DNA from 2 places in the Aeromonas rivuli genome. Region 2 is predicted to be linked to the other one. Evidence: riboswitches for the same ligand, from Rfam matches in the RefSeq annotation. Region 2 holds a riboswitch; the other holds the start of a gene.

Region 1 (4,209 bases), 1.2 Mb from region 2:
ATATTGATCCCCAATCCGGAGGATGACTAAGGCGCTAGCGCCACGGGTGGCGCTAGCTTGTTGCCTATTGGAAGTGAATGTTCTCGAGAGGAATCTGGATCGCGTTCCATGAGGTGGCGCAGGGGGTTGGGCTTGGGTAGGTAAACTCGAACAGTTTCTGTTTCTCTTTGTTTATTCCCTGGATGACAACTCGGGTTCTGTCATCGGCGGCTGCGTAGTTGATCAGAAAGTCCCCTTGGTCAGATAGCTGGTCCTGATAGATACTCGAGCAGATATCCGAATAAATACCATCGTCAAAACTCCAAATCATCTGGCCAGTTTTGTTCTGACTATCAATATCGAAGATGGCTGTCTGGCTGGTTGCGAGGTCGATGCCAGCAGGGGTGCCAGAGGGATGATTGAAACTCTTCAGCCCGTTGTTGAACAGCATCAATTTCCCTTCTTTGGTGATAGATACAGCATGCTGCCCTATAGGCACTTGCCCTGAGGAGAGTGACAAGGCCAACTTTTGTAGAGAAGGGTAGGAGTACCAGTGTTTAGTTTCATCTCCCAGTAACCAGATGATTTTCCCTGTGTTGTAATCCAGTTTTACCACGAAGTTTTCACGGCTGGAGACCAGCAAGGTGTCATCGGCTGGATCATAAGTGGCTGCGTTCATATGGAACCAATCCACCCCGTTTCTGACAAAGTTGCTGGGGTCATCCCCCTCCTGCACCATATATTCAGAAAATATCTTGCCGAGATCCCACTCTTTAATCACATTGCCTGACTCGTCTATTTCACTTAAGAATGACTCTATTTTTAATACCCCGTCGGTAGTGCCGTCCAGTTCAATTAGCACCCCATTCTTGCCTGGATCTATATTGTGATGAAAATAAGAATCGCTACCCATCCTTGTGCCACTGACATTCAAAAAACCAGTTTTCCCATATAGAGACAGAGTATCGATAGCGGTAGCCGCCCCCTTAAAATTCCCTGTCCAAAAAGTATTGTTGATGAAAATTGATGGGTTGGAATTCCTTTTTATACCTGCATCCCAGCGTACTTCACCATCTATATCCATAATAATGGGGGTCTTGAGCTGCCCTTTCAGATAAAAATAACTGTAACTCGGTGTGGCGGTTGGCTTGATGCTGATGCTAACGTTGTCGTAAATACCCGCACTATCTACATAGGTGGCCGCGGGGATCGCCTTCGGAAATGAGTAGATGCTGTCATCGATATACTGAATGTCTATCGTGAGCTCATTCAGATAGTCACTGTAGAGGCCAAATATCGGAACTTGCACGCTGTTATTTGTAGCATTGAATAGTCCATTGTTGGATAGATAGCTCCAATCATATGTGGCAGAGACGGGCTTGGCAAAATTGCCATTTTTTGTTTTTATATGGAAGGAGATGTTTTTTATCTTGCCAGTATCCAGTCCATTCATATTTAATGCCGAAATAAACACTGATGTATGCTGGTCATCTTCAATAACCTGTGTCGCGGGATCATAAATAAATTGCTCGGCCAGAGTCTTGCTGTCATTGCTACTGTCGCATCCATATAAACCGAAGCAGCACATGCCAAGAATAAGTGTCTTTTTGTGGTTCATAATAAACATCATCCCTATGTTAATGAACAAGGTTCATTGTAGTGAAAAAATCATGGTTGAGTTAAAAGATAGGCCGTATATACTGGCGCACATCTTGTCGGAGTGCCGACCGTCGAACGACGCGAAGCTGAGACCGTTAATTCGGGATCCGTGGAACCTGATCAGGCTAGAACCTGCGAAGGGAAACAAGGGTAACCAGTGGGTTGCCGCGCGGGGAGAGGGACAAGCCTCTCCCGCTCATCGAAGGGTCAATCCGCGATGAGTCAGGGCGCACAAGAGGGAGTCTGTCCCGTCCAGCCTGTCCATCGCGGCGTCACACGGCCCGCCCGAACAGGGGGGATCCAGACAGCAGAGCCGGGAGGCACAGCTCCCGGGCTCGCTCCCTCTTGAAGCACATCTCACCCACAGGTTCATCACTTCTCCTCGAACTCCAGACAAGCAAACACCCATAACTTCAACCAGTTAATGTGAGTTTTGCTATGTCTACCCCCATCCAGTCCGCACCAGAAGCAGAGTCCGTTTCAGAAAACGCCGTATCTGAACAGATCAAGCCAGCCGTCGCCAGCCGTCGTCAGCAACGCGCCAGCGCCCAGCGCTTTATCGATAACTTGAAGGGCATGGCCCACCCCAACTCCAGACGCATCTTCATCCAGGGCTCGCGCCCAGACATTCAGGTGGGGCTGCGGGAGATCGCCCTGGCCGATACCTTCATCGGTGGCAGCGAGGAGCACCCCAAGTTCGAAGCCAATGAATCCGTGCCGGTCTATGACACCTCGGGTGCCTATGGTGACGAGCTGGCCGAGATCGACGTGCGCCGCGGTCTGCCGCGTCTGCGTGAACAGTGGATCCTGGAGCGGGGCGACACCGAATCCCTGGAGGGGCTGAGTTCCCACTTCACCCAGGAGCGCCTCGCCGACGAGGGGCTGGATCACCTGCGCTTCGATAATTTGCCCAAGGCGCGCCGCGCCAAGGCTGGCAAGTGGGTCAGCCAGCTGCACTATGCCCGCCAGGGCATTATCACCCCGGAGATGGAGTTCATCGCCATTCGCGAGAACATGGGTCGTGAGCGGGTGCGCTCCGAGCTGCTGCTGACCCAGCATCCCGGCCAGGGCTTCGGCGCCCGCCTGCCGGAAAACATCACCCCGGAATTCGTGCGCGCCGAGGTGGCCGCCGGCCGCGCCATCATCCCAAGCAACATCAACCACCCGGAGGCCGAGCCGATGATCATCGGCCGCAACTTCCTGGTGAAGATCAACGCCAACATCGGCAACTCGGCGGTCACCTCCAGCATCGAGGAGGAGGTGGAGAAGCTGGTCTGGTCCACCCGCTGGGGCGCCGACACCGTCATGGATCTCTCCACCGGCCGCTACATCCACGAGACCCGCGAGTGGATACTGCGCAACAGCCCGGTGCCCATCGGCACAGTGCCCATCTATCAGGCCCTGGAGAAGACCAACGGCATCGCCGAGGATCTCACCTGGGAGTTGTTCCGCGACACCCTGCTCGAACAAGCCGAGCAGGGGGTGGATTACTTCACTATCCACGCCGGTGTCTTGCTGCGCTACGTGCCCATGACCGCCAAGCGCCTCACCGGCATCGTCTCCCGTGGCGGCAGCATCATGGCCAAATGGTGCCTCTCCCACCACAAGGAGAGCTTCCTCTATGAGCATTTCCGCGAGATCTGCGAGATCTGCGCCGCCTATGACGTGGCGCTTTCCTTAGGCGACGGCCTGCGTCCGGGCTCAATCTATGATGCCAACGACGAGGCGCAGTTCGCCGAGCTGCGCACCCTGGGGGAGCTCACCAAGATCGCCTGGGAGTACGATGTGCAGGTGATGATCGAGGGGCCGGGTCACGTGCCCATGCACATGATCGAGCGCAACATGACCGAGCAGCTGGAGCACTGCCACGAGGCGCCCTTCTATACCCTGGGCCCGCTCACCACCGATATCGCCCCCGGCTACGATCACTTCACCTCCGGCATAGGTGCCGCCATGATCGGCTGGTACGGCTGCGCCATGCTCTGCTACGTCACCCCCAAGGAGCATCTGGGGCTGCCAAACAAGGAGGACGTCAAACAGGGCCTCATCACCTACAAGATTGCCGCCCACGCAGCGGATCTCGCCAAGGGTCACCCGGGCGCCCAGATCCGCGACAACGCCATGTCCAAGGCGCGCTTCGAGTTCCGCTGGGAGGATCAGTTCAACCTGGCGCTGGATCCCGAGACAGCCCGTGCCTATCACGACGAGACCCTGCCCCAGGAGTCCGGCAAGGTGGCGCACTTCTGTTCCATGTGCGGCCCCAAGTTCTGCTCCATGAAGATCACCCAGGACGTGCGCGACTACGCCGCCAGACTCGATGCCGCCAAGCTGGAGACCATAGAGGTGAAGCTGGTGGACATGAATGGCCAGCAGCAGCGGGTGCAGGCCGAGGTGGAGAGCGGCATGGCCAAGATGGCGGAAACGTTCAAGGAGAAGGGGGGCGAAATTTACCATCAAGCCGCCAACCTCAAGGAAGAGGCATGAAGCCAATGGCGCCACAACCGGCAGCCAAACCCATCGTCTGGACCATAGCCGGTTCGGATTCCGGGGGCGGCGCCGGCATCCAGGCCG
Region 2 (4,209 bases):
TCATCGAGGCTGGCTTCGAGTGGCGTCTGCCTGGCTGCTCCATGTGTCTGGCCATGAACAACGACCGGCTGCAACCGGGGGAGCGCTGCGCCTCCACCAGCAACCGCAACTTCGAGGGTCGCCAGGGTCGCGCCGGCCGCACCCATCTGGTGAGCCCGGCCATGGCCGCCGCCGCCGCCGTTACCGGTCGTTTCGCCGACATTCGCGCGCTGTAATTGGAGATCAACAAGATGACAGGCTTCAAGCAACACCAAGGGATCGTCGTCCCCCTCGACAGCGCCAACGTCGATACCGACGCAATCATTCCCAAGCAGTTTTTGCAAAAAGTGAACCGCACCGGTTTTGGCAAGCACCTGTTCCACGACTGGCGCTTCCTGGATGACGCCGGCCAGCAGCCCAACCCGGAGTTCGTGCTCAACCAGCCGCGCTATGCCGGTGCCAGCATCCTGCTGGCCCGGGAGAACTTCGGCTGTGGCTCGAGCCGCGAGCACGCCCCCTGGGCGCTGGCGGATTACGGCTTCAAGACCATCATTGCGCCGAGCTTTGCCGACATCTTCTACGGTAACGCCATCAACAACGGCCTGGTGCCGGTGCGCCTGAAAGAGGATGAGGTTGAGGCGCTGTTCCAGCTGGTTGCCGCCCAGCCGGGAATCGAGATCGACGTGGATCTGGAGGCGAACCAGGTGCGCGCCGGTGCGCTGTGTTTTAGCTTCGAGATCGACGAGTTCCGCCGCTACTGCCTGCTCAACGGCCTGGATGCCATCGGCCTGACCCTGCAACACGGGGCCGCCATCGATGCTTTCGAAGCACGGCAGCCGAGCTGGATCTGAGTCTGAACATCATCGATGCCTGACGGACGACATCACCACATCGCCACCCGGGATCGGGATGCCATCGACGTCAGGCAGGTCAGCTGACGCTGAACGCTGTAGTATGAACGGGGAGCCTTGGCTCCCCGTTTTCATGGCTGTGCCGACCCCACAGGAGATGTTGACCCCCGATGAGCAGAACCCTCTTAGTCATGACATGGCGCCTCTCTTTGCTGCTGAGCCTGGGTGGGATAAACCAGGCGCTTGCCGCCCAGAGCCACTTTATCAACAGCGCAGGTCTGCTCAATGTGGGCTGGCAGGACAACAAAGGGGAGACCCAGCAACTCAGCTATCAGTTGGCGACCGGTTCCTTGCCGCCGCTTATCGCCTATCGCCCGGCACGGATGCAAGAAGATGTCTGGCAGAGCCTGCTGCGCGAGGCGAATGACAAGTTTCCCGAGGTGCAGTTTTCCCTGGCAAGGCCCGCCTTCGAGCTGAGCCTCAAGAGCCGTAACCAGGATAAGGCGCAAGCGGCCATCGCCTGGGTGGAGAGTCGCCGCGCCGAACTGGAGCAGGGGTGGCTGCGGCAATACTACTTCCAGTACTTCACCCCGCCCGATGGCAGCAGAGCCATCAAGCAGGATCATGTGCGCATTGCCCTGGAGAGCCGCAACGAACTGGCGCCCCTTGCCGACCTGCTCAAACAGGGGGGGGCCACCGAGTTTGAGGCCTATCAGAACACCACGGCCCGGGTGCTCGATTTTGTGCAGAACATTCCCTACTTGCTGCTCGATGAACCCAGCGGCCGGGGGGGGCGAGGTCTGCTTACCCCCCGTCAGGTGCTGGAGCAGAATCGTGGGGATTGCGACAGCAAGGTGACCCTGATGGCCGCGCTGCTGGCGCAACTCTTCCCAGAACTCCCCCAGATCATGGTATTCGTACCGGGCCATGCCCTGCTCGGCGTCGCACTGCCCGTCCAGAGCAGCCAGGAGAGCCTGATGTGGGAAGGTCAACGCTACCTGTTGATGGAACCAACCGGCCCCGCCGAGTTACCCCCAGGCCAGCTGGCCGCGAGCAGCAAGACGCTGGTAGACAGTGGCCAGTTGAGTATTCAGGCGGTGCGCAGCGAGGAGGTGGGAGGGTAAAAGGGCCGGCGGGTCATCCCATCTCGCCCCCACTTTCGCGCCGCAAGCAGACCGGAGATGGATGATGCAACGCCCCGCGAGCGCCCTATCAACGGATGGGAAGGAACTCCACCGCCAGCAAGGTCCCCTCTTGCGCATCCAGCTCCCGGATGATGCGCGCCTGAGCCTCGAACGGTGGCAACAGGTTGCTGTGGGTGGCCAGGCTGACCCGGATCGGCAGACCGAGCTCCAGATTGTGCTCATTGACCAATATGCCCATGCCCGTGGCGCTGAGATCCCGGCAGATCCCCATCAGCACGGTATCGCCCTGATAGAGGGTGATAGGGGCATTGATAATCATGCGCTGGAAGGCGCGCCTTTCCTTGGTACTGATGATCACGCAGAACTCCTCTCTCGACTGGGGCCTGGCCCGACACCAGATTGTGCTGGCCTGCCCTCCAGAAGGTTAATACAATGCGACTCCTTGCTCAAACGGGGTGCGCCCAGGCGCTGAGATGATACCCGTGAACCTGATCCAGATAATGCTGGCGGAGGAATTTGAGGCTAGAGGCGCACAGCGCCTCCTCATCCGTCGGCACCTCACAGGAGTGCCATAGATGAAAACCATGCTCACTGCCGCCGCTGGCCTGTTGATCTCCGTCGCCGCCAACGCAGCCTCGCCCCAGATTCTCACCGTCTATACCTATGACTCTTTCGCCTCCGAGTGGGGACCCGGTCCCAAGATCAAGCAAGCCTTCGAGCAGCAGTGTGCTTGCACCCTCAATCTTGTTCCCCTCGAAGATGGGGTCGCCATCCTCAACCGGTTGCGCCTCGAAGGGGGCCATGGCAAGGCGGATCTGGTATTGGGACTGGATGATGCGCTGGTGGCAGAGGCCAAGAAGAGCGACCTCTTTGCCAAGCATCATCTCGATTTGAGCGCCCTCAGGGTGCCGGGTGGCTGGCAAGACGACACCTTCGTCCCCTACGACTACGGCTACTTCGCCTTCGTCTACAACAAGGACAAACTCAAGCAGCCCCCCACTAGCCTGAAAGAGCTGGTCGAGCGCCCGGATCTCAAGGTGATCTATCAGGATCCGCGCACCTCCACCCCGGGTCAGGGGCTGATGCTGTGGATGAAGTCGGTCTACGGGGATGAGGCGCCTGCAGCCTGGGCTCAGCTTGCCAAGAAGACGGTCACCGTCACCAAGGGCTGGTCCGAGGCCTATGGCATGTTCATGGATGGCGAGGCTGACATGGTGCTCTCCTACACCAGCTCCCCCGCGTATCATCTGATTGCCGAGCAGAAGAGCCAGTATCAGGCTGCCGCCTTTAGCGAAGGCCACTATCGTCAGGTGGAAGTGGCCGCCAAGCTGGCGGGCAGCAAGCAGGAGAAGCTGGCGGATCAGTTTCTTCAGTTCATGATAAGTCCCGCCTTCCAGCAGGTGATCCCGACCGGCAACTGGATGTATCCGGTGATCAATACCGAATTGCCCAAAGGCTTCGAACAGATGATCACCCCGGCCAAGACCCTGAGCTTCTCCTCTGATGAGGTGGCGAGCAACCGCAAGGGCTGGATCCGCGAGTGGCTGCAAGCCGTCACTCAGTGAATCAGACCCGCCCCTGCTGGTGGCTGCCGGGTCTCGGCGCCACCAGTCTCATCTTGTTGCTAGCCCTGGGGCCCCTGCTGGCCCTGTTGTGGCAGGCGGGGACCCTCTCCCTGTCCGGCCTGCTCGCAGACCCCTATCTGCGCCATGTACTGGGTTTCAGTCTGGGACAGGCCCTGCTCTCAACCCTGCTTAGCCTGGGTCTCGCCATTCCGGTGGCCCGCGCCCTGGCCCGGCGCCGTTTCCCCGGCCGTCGCCTGCTGCTCAAGCTGTTTGGCCTCTCCCTGGTGCTGCCGGTCATCATCGCCATCTTCGGCATAGTGGCGGTCCATGGCCGCCAGGGCTGGCTGCCGCAGCTGCTGCGAGCCCTCGGCCTGGATCCTGGCAACTATCTGTATGGCCTGTTTGGCATCTTGCTGGCCCATGTCTTCTTCAACATGCCCCTGGCGGCCCGTCTGCTGCTGCAGAGCCTGGAGACCATCCCCGAATCGAGCTGGCGCCTGGCCAGTCAGCTGGGCATGCGCTCCTCACACATCTTCCGCTTGCTGGAGTGGCCGCTCATTCGCGCCGCCCTGCCGGGGCTCGCCAGCCTCATCTTCATGCTCTGTTTCACCAGCTTCACCACTGTGCTGGCCCTGGGGGGCGGCCCCAAGTCCACCACCCTGGAAGTGG

Evidence for each region. A riboswitch is a leader RNA that binds a small molecule or an ion and turns the genes downstream of it on or off. The one in region 2 is predicted to bind thiamine pyrophosphate.
Region 1: linked by a shared signal. The riboswitch ahead of thiC (phosphomethylpyrimidine synthase ThiC) and the one ahead of thiB (thiamine ABC transporter substrate binding subunit) in region 2 are both predicted to bind thiamine pyrophosphate.

Annotation. Positions count from the first base shown of each region.
Region 1 is NZ_CP079742.1:383,894-388,102, forward strand. Features, by position in the region: gene KYK33_RS01720 (hypothetical protein) at 1-30, shown strand, start outside; gene KYK33_RS01725 (aryl-sulfate sulfotransferase) at 65-1,597, opposite strand; TPP riboswitch at 1,686-1,799, shown strand; gene thiC (phosphomethylpyrimidine synthase ThiC) at 2,077-4,122, shown strand; gene thiE (thiamine phosphate synthase) at 4,119-4,209, shown strand, end outside.
Region 2 is NZ_CP079742.1:3,549,161-3,553,369, forward strand. Features, by position in the region: gene leuC (3-isopropylmalate dehydratase large subunit) at 1-215, shown strand, start outside; gene leuD (3-isopropylmalate dehydratase small subunit) at 231-830, shown strand; gene KYK33_RS16335 (transglutaminase domain-containing protein) at 1,001-1,954, shown strand; gene KYK33_RS16340 (PilZ domain-containing protein) at 2,043-2,333, opposite strand; TPP riboswitch at 2,417-2,507, shown strand; gene thiB (thiamine ABC transporter substrate binding subunit) at 2,551-3,540, shown strand; gene thiP (thiamine/thiamine pyrophosphate ABC transporter permease) at 3,516-4,209, shown strand, end outside.